One region of the Solidesulfovibrio fructosivorans JJ] genome, then DNA from elsewhere that is predicted to be linked to it. Evidence: predicted binding sites of a transcription regulator. Region 1 holds the regulator's gene; the other holds the start of a gene.
What was found. Region 1 encodes sigma-54, which starts transcription at its own class of promoters, with help from an activator protein. Its sites were predicted from a motif close to CTGGCACGGNNNNTGCTT; they were not measured.

Region 1 (7,717 bases):
CCAGGGGATTGGGGGTGGTCACGTCGCCGAGCTTGTGGTGGTCGTAGATGCCGATGATCTCGCCCTTGTCCAGGTTGTCCAGGCTCTGGGCCAGATCGGAGTGGTCGACCAGGATGATCTGCTTGTCGGCGGCGTCGGTGACGATCTCCGGAGCGGCCACACCGAACTTTTCGAGCACGAAAGCGCTTTCGGGGTTAAGCGGCCCCTGCGCGGCCGGCTTGGCGTCCAGGCCCTTGGCCTTGTTCATCAGGTCCGCCACGGAAATGGCGGCGGCGATGGAATCGGTGTCCGGGTTTTTGTGACCAACGACATACAAAGCCATAGTAGTGTCCTCCTGGTGTGTTTTCCCAATAACCCTGACGGGTTGGCTGCCGCAACTTAGAACTTGTGAAGAATATCCCAAAATACGCAAGTTGCCAAGTCAAATTCCCCGGGCCGCCGGCCTTTTTTCGGCCCCGGCCCACTGCAGCTGAGCCATTACCATCCGGGATATATGGCTTTATCCGTCAAAATCACGAAAGTTCCCTTTCGCACAATATTGCGGCACGGAGGCGTTTCACGTCCGGACCATCAGGTCAGCAGGCACCAGGCCACAGCCACGATCATGCCGGCGGCCAGCAGCATGTACGCCGGGCGGTAGCGCAGGGACAGCACGCCGCCAAGGCTTCCCAGTATCCAAAGCTGGCTCCAGGTCGCCCCGGAAGAAGCCAGATACGGCCAGACCTTGGGCAGCAGCGCGGCGTACAGCGCGATCAGCCCGGCCAGGATCACACTGAAGGCCAGGCCGTTTAAGGCGGCCATGTCGAGCAAGGCCCGACGCACCAGCCGGCCGGGCGCGAAATGGGATTTGGACCGCTCCCGGGCCGCCGTGTACCGCGACAGCACGATGTTCTCCATCATGCGCTGGGCGCCCTCCAGGGTGGCGAAAAGCCGCCCCAGGATGGCCGTGGTCGCGGCGATAAAAAGCGCCTCGGCCGGCGTCGACAGCTGATAGACGTGCATCAGCGACAGGCCGGCCAGGGTCGCCGCGGCGGCGTTGGGAGGGATGTGGGTGCCGGCGGGGATGCCGTCGAGCCAGAAAAGCTCGTAAAACAGGCACAGCTTCAGGGTCGTGTCCAGATCACCGTAACAGGCGGCCCAGAAAAAACCGATGACGAGCGGCCTCTCAAGCAGCGCGACGTTTAAAAAGAAGCGGAAGGACGAAAAAAAGACAAAAAAAAAGCGACGCTTATCACGTGGAGCAAAATATCGGCCTGATGGGTCATGCGCGTCGTCTCGCCTGGGCGATTTCCGTGGGCGGGTTCATGTCGAATGGCCCGTAAAGCGGCCGTCGCGGCCGTCGGCCGCCTGCCTTCGCCGGCAGCGCGCCCGTTTCCAGGGCGCGCCCTTTATGCGCCCGCGACGCATGCTGCGCCACTTCGCGGGCAATACCGTGACGACTCTCCGCCCGTTTTCCGATACGGGGACGCCCCCGCAAGGACCGCGCCGCTACACGGAACGCAACTGCTGCGGATCGCTCGGCACGCAACGGTAGTCGAGCCGCACCCCCTTGTCCCGGAAGAAATCCAGGCAGGACTCGTCATCCTTGGACAGGGCCACATGGGGGCAGACCTGCTTTTTCCCCGGCGCGTAATGCAGATTGCCGAGATTGAGATTGCCGAAGCCGAAGCCGCACTCATAGGCGGTTCTGGCGTCGCGGCAACTGGCGAACAAGATCAAGGCGTCCTCGGCGTCGAGGGGGTTTCTGGACAAAAAACCCAACAAGTCGCCGACCGGCAGAAATTCAATGCGCACACCCGCCGGTATGGCCAGGGACATGATCTCCTGGCGCAAAAAATCCGTGGAGAGGTCGTCGTTGACCACCAGGATCGTGCGGGCATGCGTGAAAGGCAGCCAGGTTTCGATGATCTGGCCGTGCACGAGCCTGTTGTCAACCCGTACGAACGACATGTTTTCTAACCCTCGGCCACCCGCTTGCGCAAGACCTCGCCCGCCACGACGATGCCCTGGCAGCCGGCCTGCTTGGCTTCGGCGGCAAGCGCCTCGAGGGGCTTGGTCCGCGCGCCGAGAATTTTTATCAGCATGGGCAAATTGACGCCCGTAAGCACCTCCAGCCGGCCCGACCCCAAAAGCGACAGGCTGAGGTTGGTCGGCGTGCCGCCGAACATGTCCGTCAGGATAAGCACGCCGCCGCCCTGATCGGTTTCCTTGATGGCGGCCTTGAGCGACGTCAGGATATGGTCCACTTCGGTGGCCATGTCCACGCTCACGCAACGGCAGTGATCCTGGGCGCCCAGGATGCATTCCGCCGCCTTCAAAAGCCATGTGCCGTAATCGGTGTGGGTGACGATCACCACGCCGACCGGCGTTTCCGAGCGGGTTTCCCCATTCATGTCCGCGCATCCGGGGCCGTTATCGGCCCTAACCTGGCGCCTGCCGGCTGGCCGGGAATTCCCGCCCTGTGCCGCGACGCGTCCTGCTGCCGCAGTGCCCCACCAACAAAACCGGGAGCATTCCCCCGTCCGGCCGCCACGAAAGCCGCAAACGCGGCCTGCCGCATCGACCCTCACGATTCGCCGGCAATGCGGGCGGCCATGCCGCCGCGCGCCGGATCAACCGCGTTCGATATGCCGATGCTCAAGGGAAAGATTGTAACCAGCCTTGGACAAGGTGTCAAAGACGGCCTCGGCCACGGCGACGGATCGGTGCCGCCCCCCGGTGCAGCCGAAGGCGATGGTCAGGCGGTAGCGCCCCTCCCTGGCGTAAAGCGGCAGGAGATAGAGCAGGAAATCGGTCAGCCTGGTCAGAAACTCCCGGCCCGGGTCGGCGGCCAGGACGTAATCGCGCACGGGCGCGTCCTTGCCGGTCTTTTCCCGCAACGCCTTCTCGAAATAAGGGTTGGGCAGAAAGCGCAGGTCGAAGATCATGTCCGCCTCGGACGGCGGTCCGTACTTGAAGCCGAAGCTCATGACGTGGACCTTGAGGGTGCCGGTGGACACCCGGATGGAGGCCCATTTCTCCTGGAGCTTGCGGCGCAGGTCGTGGATGGAGAAATCGGTGGTGTCGATCACCATGTCGGCCGCGTCCCGAAGCGGCGTCATGCGCGTGCGCTCCTCGACCACGGCCTGCTCCAGGCCCCGCGATTCGCTTTCCAGGGGATGGGGCCGGCGCGTGGTGGCGTAGCGGCGGATGATTTCCTGGGTGTCGGCTTCGAGGAAGATGATTTGCAGGGATGACGAAGCGCCCTTGACCTGGGCCAGCGTCGCCCCCCAGTCGGTGTCCATGTCGGCCTGGCGCACGTCCATGCCGAGGGCGAGCCCCTTGTAGCGCTGGCCGCCCTTCTCCTCGAACAGGCCGATGAGCTTGGGCACGAGGCTGACGGGCAGTCCGTCCACGCAAAAAAAGCCCAGGTCCTCGAAGACCCGTAGCGCGGTGGATTTCCCGGAACCCGAAAGTCCGGTCAAAATGACGATGGTCAGTGCCGCAGGCGAGTCTTCCATGGCGCGCGCCCTCCCGGGCCCGACATGACAGACTCCCCGTGCGCCGGCGTGTCGGTCGGCGCACGGAGAGGTGACGTTTCGTGTTGTATCAGGCCGCGGCCGTGAGCACCTGCCACAAGGCGGCGTCGTTTTCGGCGCTCATGAAGGCGTGCCGGAAGGATTCGTCGGACAGCAGCCGGGAGATGTGGGCCAGGATGCGCAGGTGCAGGCCCGCCACGTGCTCCGGGGCGAGGACGAGAAAGAAGATGCGGCAGGGCTTGAAATCCAGCGCATCGAAGTTGACGCCCTTTAAGCTGCGGCCGACGACGATGACGATCTGCTCGAGGTTCTCCATCTTGCCGTGGGGAATGGCGACGCCGTCGCCGATCCCCGTGGTGCCGAGGTTTTCCCGGTCAAGCAGCACCTGGCGCGCCCGGACATCGTCGAAATCGGGCCATCTGGCCTTCATCGGGGCGATCAGTTCGGCCAGCACGTCGGGTTTGGACTCGGACACAAGCTCCCCGATCACGAAATCGGGCTGGAGATAATCCTCAAGACGCATTTACGCTCCCGTTCCAGGATCAATGAGGCCGAAGTCGCCGTTGCGCAAACGGTAGATGACATTGGGCCGGTCGGTTTCGGAGTTGATGAACACCATGAACTCGTACTTGAGGCTTTCGAGCTGCATGGCCGCCTCTTCCACGGCCATGGGCTTGGGCTCGTAATCGTCGGTCTGGACGATGGTGGGCGTACGCGCGCCGTCGGCATCCTCGCTTATGCTGATGACCTGGGTGTGGACGACCTCGGCTTTCTGGCGGCGGCGGTCCTTTTGCTTCTCGCGGAACTTCTTGGCCTGCGCCTCGACTTTGTCAAGGATCATGTCGATGGTGGAGTACATGTCCTCGGAAGCCTCGTGGGCCGAGATGTGCATATTGTCGGCCAGGAAGATGACGTCGGCCAGCTGGCGGGTCTTTTCCACGGCAAGGTTGACCTGCAACTCCGAGGCGTCGGTGGCGACGGTATACTTGGCGAGCTTCTCGAAACGTTTGCGGGCGTAGTCGCGCAAATGATCCGAAGGCTCGAAATTCTTGAAATTAAAAGTAATGTTCATATATCCCTCCGGGTGGCATGGTGTTGGGCCGCATGTGCGGCCCGAAGCATCAGAAAACTTCCTTGCGTTTGGACGAAGATTCGATGCCCATGGCCGTGCGGTATTTGGCCACGGTACGGCGGGCGATGTTGATTTGCAGCTCTTCCTTGAGCATATCGGCGATGGCCTCGTCGCTGATGGGTTTCTTGGCGTTCTCGCCGGCGATGATCCGCTTGATCATGGCCTTGACCGACTCCGAACCCACCGTGCTGCCGTCGTCGAGTTCCAGGGAACTGTTGAAAAAGAACTTCAGCTCGAAGATGCCGTGGGGCGTGGCCACGTATTTGTTGGACGTGATGCGGCTGACCGTGGATTCGTGCATGCTGATGTCGTCAGCCACGTCCTTTAAAATCAGCGGCCGCAGTCGCGTCACGCCGTGCTCAAAAAACTCCCGCTGGAACTTGAGGATGCTCTCCAGGACCTTGTAGAGCGTGCGCTGGCGCTGGTAGAGGCTTTTCATGAGCCACATGGCCGAGCGCATCTTGTCTTGCAGGTAATCCTTGTCCTTGTCCGCCTTCGGGTTAAGCCCGTCCATGTAGGTCATATTGACGTTAAGCCGGGGCATGCCCTCTTCGTTGAGCAGGATGACGAAGTCGTCGCCGTACTTGTAGACGAAGGCGTCGGGGCTCACATAGATGGGATCGCCCGAGCCGTAGCTGGCCCCGGGCATGGGATTGAGCGTCTGGATCAGCTCCAGGTATTCCTTGAGCTTTTCCATGGCGATACGAAATTTCTTGGCCAGCGGCTTGTAGCGCTTTTTCTCCAGGTCCTCGAGGTGGTCGCGCACAAGCTCGATCAAAATGGGATCGTCGTAGCCGTAGACCTCGATCTGGGTCAGCAGGCACTCGCTGGGGGTGCGGGCGGCCACGCCCACAGGGTCGAAACGCTGGAGGCGGTGCAGCACTTCCTCCACCGCCTCGACGCTGGTGGACGTCATCTGGGCCAGCTCGTCGAGGGAAGCGCGCAGATAGCCCGAGGAGTTGAGGCTGCCGACGATGGCCTCGCCGATCTCGAGCTGCTTGGGCGTGAAATTGGACAGACGCATCTGCCAGCCGAGGTGCCCTTCAAGAGAGGGCTTGGAGGCAAGCCTCGCGTCGAAGGCCATGCCCTCTTCCGGGATCTCCGACTCGTGCGCCTGGGCCTGTCGGCCGGTGCTGGCGAAATCACCGAGGTAGTCGTCCCACTCGGCGTTTTTGAGCAGCTCCTTTTCCATGGCCGCGTCGCTGGTGTCGCCGCTCGGGCCGAGGTTGTCCTCGGCCATTGTGGATTCGGGCTGCCGATCTTCCTCTATGGATTCCTCGAGAAGGGGGTTTTCCAGAAGTTCCTGCTGCACGCTCTCCAGGAGCTCCAACCGGGACAGCTGCAGGAGCTTGATGGCTTGTTGCAGTTGGGGGGTCATCACCAGCTGCTGGGACAATTTGAGCTGCTGTCGCAGTTCCAGGGCCATGTCTACCGCCGTACGCGCTTTTTAAGGTTTTCGTGTCGGACGGGGCCGCCGCGTGTTCGGCCCCCGCCCAACAAAAAGCATGCCACAATCGAAGGGTCGTGGCAATCCGCCCGTCTTACCGTTCCCGCAGGAACCAGTCGTACGCGGCCGCGAGGTGTCCGGAAGCATTCAGGATAAAACGGATGGCCTCGCGCACGGCGCCCTGCCCGCCGCCCCGGCTCGTCACCCAAAGGGCCAGGTCCAAAATTTCCGGCTGGGCGTCGGCCACGGCCATGGGCAGACCGACAATCCCCATGGGGCCGGCGTCCACCCAGTCGTCGCCGAGATAGGCCGTCCGCTGCGGGGTTATGCCGGTGCGTTCCCAGATGGCGCGCAGGATCGGCACCTTGCGGTAATGGCCGGGATGGTATTCGGCGATGCCGAGTTCCTTGATGCGGGCGGCCACGGCCGGGCTGTCCAGGCCGCTTATGACCGCCACGGCGACGCCGGCGATCTGGGCCGCCTTGACGCCGAGCCCGTCCTGGGCATGAAACCGCTTGGCGATCTCCCCCCGGCCGTCGACGTACAGGCCGCCGTCGGTCAAAACCCCGTCCACATCCAGCACGAGCAAGGCGATATCCTTGGCCCTGGCCGCGGCAAGCGTGGCGTCATGCGTCACGGCGCGCCTCCTTTGCTTTTTCCCGGCGCAACCGCGCGCCCGAAAGTGCTCTCGCCCCGGCTGCGCGCCCTCACCAAAGAGGTAAGGCTTCCACGCGCAAGAACAACAAGGCGACCCTTCCGATCGTCTTCACCCGGGATACGGCGCTGGCCCCGCATTCCCTTTTGAAAGTTTTTGATGAGGCGGCCAGGGGGGCAACTTTTTGAAAAAAGTTGCCCCCCTGGCCGCCGAGGCGCGGCTTCCTACGCCCCTTGTTGGCGCTTGGCCGCCAGGACGAACTCCCGGAAGAGCGGATGGGGTTTCATGGGGCTGCTTTTAAATTCCGGATGGAACTGGCAGCCGAGAAACCAGGGATGCTCGGGCAATTCCACCATCTCCACGAGTTCCCCGTCCGGGGACAGGCCGCTTAACACCATTTCGCCCTCTTCGAAGGCGGCGGCGTAGGCCTTGTTGAACTCGTAGCGATGGCGGTGACGCTCGGAAATCTCCCCGGCGCCGTAGGCCGCGGCGGCCTTGGTGTCGGGCTTGACCACGCAGGGATAAGCGCCCAGGCGCATGGTGCCGCCCTTGTTGCAGGAAGGGTCGCGGCGCTCGATCTTCTTCGTGCGGAAATCAAACCATTCCCGCATGAGGTAGATGACCGGATCGCTGGTGGTCAGGTCGAATTCCTCGGAATTGGCCCCGGAAAGCCCAAGCACGTGGCGGGCGTATTCGATGACCGCGCACTGCATGCCGAGGCAGATGCCGAAAAAGGGGATGCCCTGGGTGCGGGCGTATTCGATGGCCGCGATCTTGCCCTCGACCCCGCGCGAACCAAACCCGCCCGGGACCAGGATGCCGTCGATGCCGGCGAAGTGCCCGGCCGCGTTCTCGCGGGTGACTTCCTCGGAATTGACGTACACGAAACGGATCGACACGCCGGCGATGCCGCCCGCGTGCACCAGCGCCTCGTGCAGGCTCTTGTAGGCCTCCTTGAGGTCCAC
Region 2 (7,717 bases), on a different contig from region 1:
GGTGACGAAGAAGTAGCCCTTGCAGTCATCGCCGCAAAGGCCCATCAGATCGCCCGAGCCCCAGGAATCGCTGCCCATGATGGGCTTGTCGAAACCAAGCGACTTGGCCTGCTTCACGATCAGCGGCACCTCGTTGTAGTACTGGGGCACGAAGAGCACGTCCGCGCCGGACTTGGCGATGTTGGTCAGCTGGGCCGAGAAGTCCACGTCCTTGGTGGTGAAGGTCTCGAAAGCGACAACCGAGCCGGGGCCGTGGATCTTTTCGAAGGCGGCCTTGAAGTCCTCGGCCAGGCCCTTGGGATAGTCGGAAGCGATGTCGTAGAGCACGGCGGCCTTCTTGGCCTTGAATTCCTCGGTGGCGAACTTGGCCGCCGTGGGACCCTGGAAGGTGTCGAGGAAGCAGCCGCGGAAGACGTAGGGGCGATCCTTGGTGGTATTGGGGTTGGTGGACCAGGGGGCCATCATCGGGGCCTTGAGGTCGTTGGAGGCCTCGGCGGCGGGCACGGCCTGCTTGCTGGACTGCGGGCCGACGATGCCGAGCACGTCGTCCTGGGTGATGAGCTTGCGCGCGGCGGACAGGGCGGACTCGGCCTTGGACTCGTTGTCCTCGTAGACGAATTCCACCAGATATTTCTTGCCGCCGACGGTGATGCCGCCGGCATCGTTGATCTTCTTTTTGAGCATCTCGGCGGCGTTCTTCGAGGACTCGCCCACGTCCGGGATGTCGCCGGTCAGCGGGATGTTGAACCCGAGTTTGATGGTGTCTGCGGCCCGGACCGGAGCGGCTGCCACGAGCACGAGAAAAAGGGCAATGAGCCAAGACCTTTTCATGAACGCCTCCTGTTTGCAGTCAATTTCAACAACTTACACGAAAAATTTCGGTTCCGTTTGAAATACATGAACTTCAGGGCGAAGGGAATCCCCTTCGGACATCAAACCACATTTTTGTGAAATTTTGCAGGGGGGAAGGGACCGTCCGCAACATCCCTCCCCCACTGGATTATTCCGAAATCAGGCCAGCGCCTCGGACACCCGGGTCAACGGCATATCGAAGGCCTCGGCCACGCCGGCGAAGGTCAGCTTGCCTTCGTAGGTGTTGAGGCCCTTGGCCAGGGCGGCGTCCTCGCGCAGGGCGCCCACGCCCTTGGCCGCGAGCTTCAGGGCATAGGGCAGGGTCTGGTTGCACAGGGCGAAGGTGGAGGTGCGCGGCACCGCGCCGGGCATGTTGGCCACGCCGTAGTGCACCACGCCGTCGATGACGTAGGTCGGAACGGCGTGGGTGGTGGCCTTGATGGTTTCCACGCAGCCGCCCTGGTCCACGGCCACGTCCACGATGACCGAGCCGGGCTTCATGGTGGGCAGCATGTCGCGGGTGACCAGGTGCGGGGCCTTGGCGCCGGGGATGAGCACCGCGCCGATGAGCAGGTCGGCGTAGGTGACGGCCTTGCGGATGTTGGCCTCGTTGCTGGCCACGGTGACCACGCGGCCCTGGTAGATGTCGTCGAGATACTGGAGCCGGGCGTGGTTGACGTCGAGGACGGTGACCTGGGCGCCCATGCCCACGGCGATCTTGCAGGCGTTGGCGCCGACCACGCCCGCGCCGACGATGACCACCGAAGCCTGGGGCACGCCGGGCACGCCGCCAAGCAGGATGCCGCGCCCGCCCTGGGATTTCTCCAGGGCGTGGGAGCCGACCTGGGGAGCCATGCGGCCGGCGACTTCGCTCATGGGGACCAGAAGCGGCAGCGCGCCGCTGTCGAGCTGCACCGTCTCGTAGGCCACGCCGATGGTGCCCGCGCCGAGCAGGGCCTCGGTCAGCGGCCGGTCGGCGGCCAGATGCAGGTAGGTGAAAAGGAGCAAGTCCTTGCGCAGGAACTTGTACTCGCCGGCGATGGGCTCCTTGACCTTGATGACCATTTCCGCGCCCCAGGCCTCGGCCGCGCTGACCAGGGAAGCCCCGGCGGCGGCGTACTGCTCGTCGGGCAGGGCGGAACCCAGACCGGCTCCGGCCTCGACCAGCACCTTGTGACCGCGCCGCACAAGGGTTTCCACTGCACCGGGAGTCATGGCGACCCGATTTTCCAGCGTTTTGATTTCCTTGGGGATACCGATGATCATACACCTACCTCATTGGGTACTTTTTTTAAAAGTTGGGCTTCCCTTCGGTCATGGCGCGCTCGAAGCGGGGGCGCGCTCGACAAGGACGCCCATCCGTAAACGAATTTTCGAAAAATGACAATATTGTCCGAATAATCTTTGGACAAAGTCGACTGGCCTCAAAAACCGTTCTGGGTTATGGCCTTTCCCCCGGTGATCAGCCGCCGGCAAGAATATTCGGAAAGGATCCCGTCACCATGACCCACACCGCCCGTTTGCGCATCACCTGCCCCGACCGCCCCGGCATCGTTTCGGCCGTCACCACCTTCCTGCACGCCCATGGGGCCAATATTGTCGATCTCGACCAGCATTCCACGGACCCCGAGGGGGGAACGTTTTTCATGCGGCTCGAATTTTACACGCCTTATATGGACATGTCGCGCCCGGCCCTGGAGTCGTCCTTCGGCGAGGTTGTGGGAACGCCGTTTTGCATGGACTGGCGGCTGTCGTATTCCGACGTGAAAAAGCGCGCGGTGATCCTGGTTTCGCGCCACGACCACTGCCTGATGGAGCTTTTGTGGCGGCATGCCCGGGGCGAGCTGCCTTGCGAGGTGGCCATGGTCATCAGCAACCACGAGGACGCGCGGACGAGCGTGGAGAGTTTCGGCGTACCGTTTTCCTGCGTGCCGGTCGGCGACGGCGGCATGCCCGAGGCCGAGGCGCGCATGGCCGAGCTGCTCGGCGACGCCACGGACCTGGTCGTGCTGGCCCGGTACATGCGGGTCCTGTCGGCGGATTTTCTGCGGCCCTACGACACCCGGGTCATCAACATCCACCATTCGTTTTTGCCGGCCTTCGTCGGGGCCGATCCGTACCGGCAGGCACACGAGCGCGGGGTCAAGCTGATCGGGGCCACGGCCCATTACGTCACGGCCGAGCTGGACGCCGGGCCGATCATCGAGCAGGACACGGCCCGGGTGACGCACCGGTTTTCGGTGGCCGACCTCAAGGCCACGGGGAGCGAGCTGGAGCGCACGGTGCTGGCCCGGGCGGTCAAGTGGCACCTGGAGGACCGGGTCATCGTTTTCGGCAACAAGACGGTGGTGTTTCGGTAGGGCGGCGACGGGCGGTCAGCCGGCGTCCGTTGCCGTCGGTGCGGCCGGCGGCGCGGCCGGGGGCGCGGGGACGGTTCTTTTCTCCGCCGCCGCCCTCAGCTTTTTGGCGATGAGGAAGCCGGGATTGATGGCCAGGCATTTGCCGGCCTCGGTGGCGGCGGCCGCGAACTCGCCCAGTTCGAAAAGCACCCGCCCCAGGTTGAAATGCAGGTTCTCGTCAGCCTCGGATACGGTCAGCGCCTTGGCATAGTAGACCTTGGCCATGTCCAGGAGCCCATGCTTGCGCATGCGGATGCCGAATTCATTGAACAGAAATTTGTTCTCCGGCCCGAAGGCCAGCTCGATGGACATGATCTTCTCGAAGATCTCCCCCGCCTCCACCATCTTGCCGGCCGCGAGATAGGCATTGCCCAGGCCGAAAATCGCCCGCAGGTTCTCCGCGTCGTATTCCAGGGCCTTCTGGAAGGACTTCTCGGCCTTGTCCATGCGCCCGGCTTCGAGATGCTTCTCACCCTTTTCGAGCTCGGCAAGCATCTCGTCCATGCGCGGCTTGACCTGATTGTAATAGATCAGCGGCTCGGGCTTGAACTTCTCCAGAAACTCCGGTTCGGACACCGAGGTCTTCTCGCCGCTCGGCACGCTGTTGGCGTTTAAAGCCTGCACCGAAATACCGGCCTCCGGCGTCTTCTCCGCGTAATAATAGAGCACGCGCTCGCTTGCCTGGGTGGTCCCGCCGAAACCTGTCTTGTAGGATTCCCGCTGGGAAACCGCCACGGCGAACCGCTCGGCCTGCAACGCTTCGGCCATTTCCACCTCCACTCCACCACTGTGAAAGGCTCCTCGCCGCGCCTTCGCGCTTACACTATTTTCCGTCGCCCGGCATCCGGCGAAATCCCTACCAAGCTGTTTATCGGAAAACATATTCGGGCGATTGAAAATAAACCAAGTATTATTTCAAGGGGAAACGACGAATACGAACAATTTTTTCTTGCCCCCTATTTCGGGTTCCGATATCGTTTGACATCTTCGCTCAAACCCGTGCGGTCACCTCGCCCGTGGCAGGATACGGCGGCGCGGCAATTTGCGCGAATGGCTCGCTGGGGAGTCAATACAGAGTGCGCGCCGACTGTTTGCCATTACCCTCCCGTTGTCGAACCCGACGGATGCACTCCAACTATCGGGCCATTCCGGCCGTACGGCCGATGGGATCGTCCTGGGAAGGAGCGTAGCCGGCGGTTTGTTGCCAGACGGACCTCCGTACACGCTTCGCGTTCGCATTTGACGTCAACCGTTTGGGAGTCCGTGTCTCATGTCCAAGAACATCTATGTTGGCAACCTGCCCTTCCGCACCACCGAGGAAAGCGTCCGTGATCTGTTCGCCCAATACGGCGAAGTTCAATCCGTTAAACTGATTTCCGACCGCGAGACCGGCAAACCGCGCGGCTTCGGATTCGTGGAGATGGATGACGACGCCGCCGCCGACGAGGCGATCCGGTCGCTCGACGGGACGGAGTTCGAGGGCCGCAGCCTCAAGGTCAACGAGGCCAAGCCCCGCGCCCCCAGGCCCCCGCGTCGTCCGGCCTGGTAGTCCCCCCCCCACAGCAACCTTTTTCCCGGGGCCGTCAGCTGGCAGGCGGCCCCGGGTTTCTTTTTTCCCGACCTCTGGCCCCATTCTTGCTATTCATGCGACACCCCCACAGGAGGCCTGCATGCGCGTCAAATATCTGATCATCGGGGCCGGTCCCACCGGGCTCGGCGCCGCCTGGCAGTTGCACCAAAGCGGCGAAAACGACTTTCTCGTCCTCGAACGCCATCCCTACGTCGGCGGACTGTCCGCCAGTTTCACCGACAACGCGGGGTTCACCTGGGACGTGGGCGGCCATGTGGTCTTTTCCCACTACCCGGCCTTCGACACCCTCCTCGAGGACCTCCTCGGCGACGACGTGCTCAAGCACCAGCGCGAATCCTGGATCCGCGTGGCCGGCACCTTCGTGCCCTACCCCTTCCAGAACAATATCCGCCGCCTGCCGCCCGAACTCGCCTGGGAATGCGTGGAAGGGCTGCTCGCGGCCGGGCGGGCCGCCGCCGCCGATACCTACAAGACGCCGCCGGCCCATTTCCGGGAGTGGATCGACCGGGTGTTCGGCCCGGGCATCGCCCGGCTCTTCATGGTGCCCTACAACTTCAAGGTCTGGGCCCATCCGGGCGAACTCATGTCCCACCGCTGGATCGGCGAACGCGTGTCCGTGGTGGACGCCGACCGGGTGATCAAAAACATCATCCTCGGCCAGGACGACGTGGCCTGGGGTCCCAACAACACGTTTTCCTTCCCGCTTCACGGCGGCACCGGCGAAATCTACCGCCGCCTGGCCGCGCGCTTTTCCGACCGTGTGCGCTGCGGCGACGGCGCGGCCCGGCTCGACGCCGCCGCCAAGACCCTGCGTACCGCCTCCGGCGACACCGTGGTCTACGACCACCTGCTTTCCACCATGGCCCTCGACCGGCTGGTCGTGGACGTGCTGGAAGGCGCGACCCCGGCTATGATCGCCGCCGCCGGCCGGCTCAAGCACAGCGGCTCGGCCATCCACGGCCTGGGATTTAACGGCGCGCCGCCCGATCCCCGCTGCTGGATGTATTTTCCCGAATCCGACTGCCCCTTCTACCGGGTCACCAATTTCCACAACTATTCCTACAACAACACCCCGGACCCGGACGGGCCGCGCCCCCGCAAGCGGGCGATCATGACCGAAACGAGCTACTCCGAACACAAACCCGAGAATCTGGACGACCTGACCGGGCGCACCGTGGACGGCCTCGCCGCCACCACCCTCATCGCTCCGGACGACCGCGACCGCCTCGTCTCCACCTGGGAAATGCGCGTGGACTACGCCTACCCCATCCCCTGCCTGGAGCGCGACGCCGCGCTAGCCGTCATCCAGCCGGAACTCGAGGCCCGGGGCGTGTTCTCCCGGGGACGCTTCGGCGGCTGGAAATACGAGGTCGGCAACATGGACCATTCCTTCATGCAGGGCGCGCAGTGGGCCGACCGGATGCTCACCGGCGCCCCGGAAACGGTGTATACGCTGTAAGGGACCGTTCCAGGGGGCAACGGTCCTCACCGCTCTTTCCAATGTGTTTGCAACAAAGACAAAGTATTATACACAGCTCCCGCCTTGTTATAAACTTTAGGAAGGGGAGAGCGCGAGAGGGGATAACCCTTTTTAAAGGGTTTCCCCTCTCGCATCCTCTTCGCCCTCTTCCTTAAGGAGCAACGTTTCACCGTGATTACGACCATCCCCCCCTACGCGGCCCGGCGCGACCGGTTGCGCCAGCGCCTGGCGGAAATGGGGCACCGCGCCCTGCTCGTCACCCATGCGGCCAATCGCTACTATTTGAGCGGCTTCGAGCTGCACGACCCCCAATGCAACGAATCGGCCGGCTGGCTGTGCGTGACGGCCGACGGCCACGACGCGCTTTTCACCGACGCCCGCTACCGCGACGCGGCGCTACGCCTCTGGCCGGCCAGGGATTTGTGCATCTACGGCAGCAACCGCTTCGCCACCATCGCCTCGTTTCTGGCCCAGCGCGGCATCACCCAGGCCGCCTTCGAGGCCACGGCCATCTCCTTCGACACCCACGCCAAGCTGGCCGAGCACATGCGGCTCACCCCGGTCACCGGGGCGGTGGAGCCGCTGCGCCTGATCAAGGACGCGGACGAGATCGCCCGCATGCGCCGCTCGGCAGCCGTCAACCACGCCGTCATGGAGCGCCTGCCCGAAGTGCTGACGCCCGGCCGCACCGAGGCGCAAGCCGCCTGGGAAATCGAAAAGCTCTTCCGGGAATTCGGGGCCAGCGAACTGGCCTTTTCCTCCATCGTGGCCGTCGACGCCAACGCGGCCCTGCCCCACGCCATACCGGGCGACACCGTCATCACCGACGGCTGCATGGTGCTGATCGACGTGGGCGGCCGGCGCGACGACTATTGCTCGGACCAGACCCGCACCGTATGGGTGGGCGACAATCCTCCCGAACGCTTCCGGACCATGCTCGAGCGGGTCCAGGAGGCCCAGGCCGCCGCATTGGCCGGACTGCGGCCGGGACTGCCCTTTCGCGACGCCTATGCCCTGGCCCGGGACGTCTTCGTCAAGGCCGGGGTGGCCGACCGTTTCACCCATTCCCTGGGCCACGGCGTCGGCCTGGAAACCCACGAAGGGCCGAGCCTCAATCCGGCCTCGCGGGGCGTTCTGGAACCGGGCATGGTGGTCACGGTGGAGCCGGGGCTCTACTACCCCGAATGGGGCGGGGCGCGTTGGGAACATATGGCGCTTATCACCGAAGACGGCTGCGAGACGCTGTGAAGCGCCGCCGTCGCCGCCAGCCCCCCTACCGCCCGGCCACGGCCTCGGCCCGCCTGTACGTGCGCCTGGACGCGCGCCATGTGGCCCTGCTCAAGTTTCTGCTCGAGGCCGAGGATAATCTGGCCCTGCCCACGGTGGTCGACCGAT

Region 2: the regulator sigma-54 is predicted to act here: its motif matches at 4,875-4,892, upstream of DESFRDRAFT_RS08410 (protoporphyrinogen/coproporphyrinogen oxidase).

The regions. Positions count from the first base shown of each region.
Region 1 covers NZ_AECZ01000001.1:24,724-32,440, reverse strand. Annotated here, with positions in the region: gene DESFRDRAFT_RS00150 (manganese-dependent inorganic pyrophosphatase) at 1-322, opposite strand, end outside; partial or broken gene DESFRDRAFT_RS00145 (PTS sugar transporter subunit IIC) at 571-1,206, opposite strand; gene DESFRDRAFT_RS00140 (PTS sugar transporter subunit IIB) at 1,489-1,950, opposite strand; gene DESFRDRAFT_RS00135 (PTS sugar transporter subunit IIA) at 1,956-2,393, opposite strand; gene rapZ (RNase adapter RapZ) at 2,613-3,500, opposite strand; gene DESFRDRAFT_RS00125 (PTS sugar transporter subunit IIA) at 3,589-4,041, opposite strand; gene hpf (ribosome hibernation-promoting factor, HPF/YfiA family) at 4,042-4,590, opposite strand; gene rpoN (RNA polymerase factor sigma-54) at 4,640-6,076, opposite strand; gene DESFRDRAFT_RS00110 (KdsC family phosphatase) at 6,192-6,734, opposite strand; gene DESFRDRAFT_RS00105 (CTP synthase) at 6,977-7,717, opposite strand, start outside.
Region 2 covers NZ_AECZ01000009.1:107,200-114,916, reverse strand. Annotated here, with positions in the region: gene DESFRDRAFT_RS08435 (ABC transporter substrate-binding protein) at 1-831, opposite strand, end outside; gene ald (alanine dehydrogenase) at 1,012-2,118, opposite strand; gene purU (formyltetrahydrofolate deformylase) at 2,355-3,212, shown strand; gene DESFRDRAFT_RS08420 (tetratricopeptide repeat protein) at 3,228-4,019, opposite strand; gene DESFRDRAFT_RS08415 (RNA recognition motif domain-containing protein) at 4,522-4,800, shown strand; gene DESFRDRAFT_RS08410 (protoporphyrinogen/coproporphyrinogen oxidase) at 4,922-6,301, shown strand; gene DESFRDRAFT_RS08405 (M24 family metallopeptidase) at 6,494-7,570, shown strand; gene DESFRDRAFT_RS08400 (DUF4911 domain-containing protein) at 7,567-7,717, shown strand, end outside.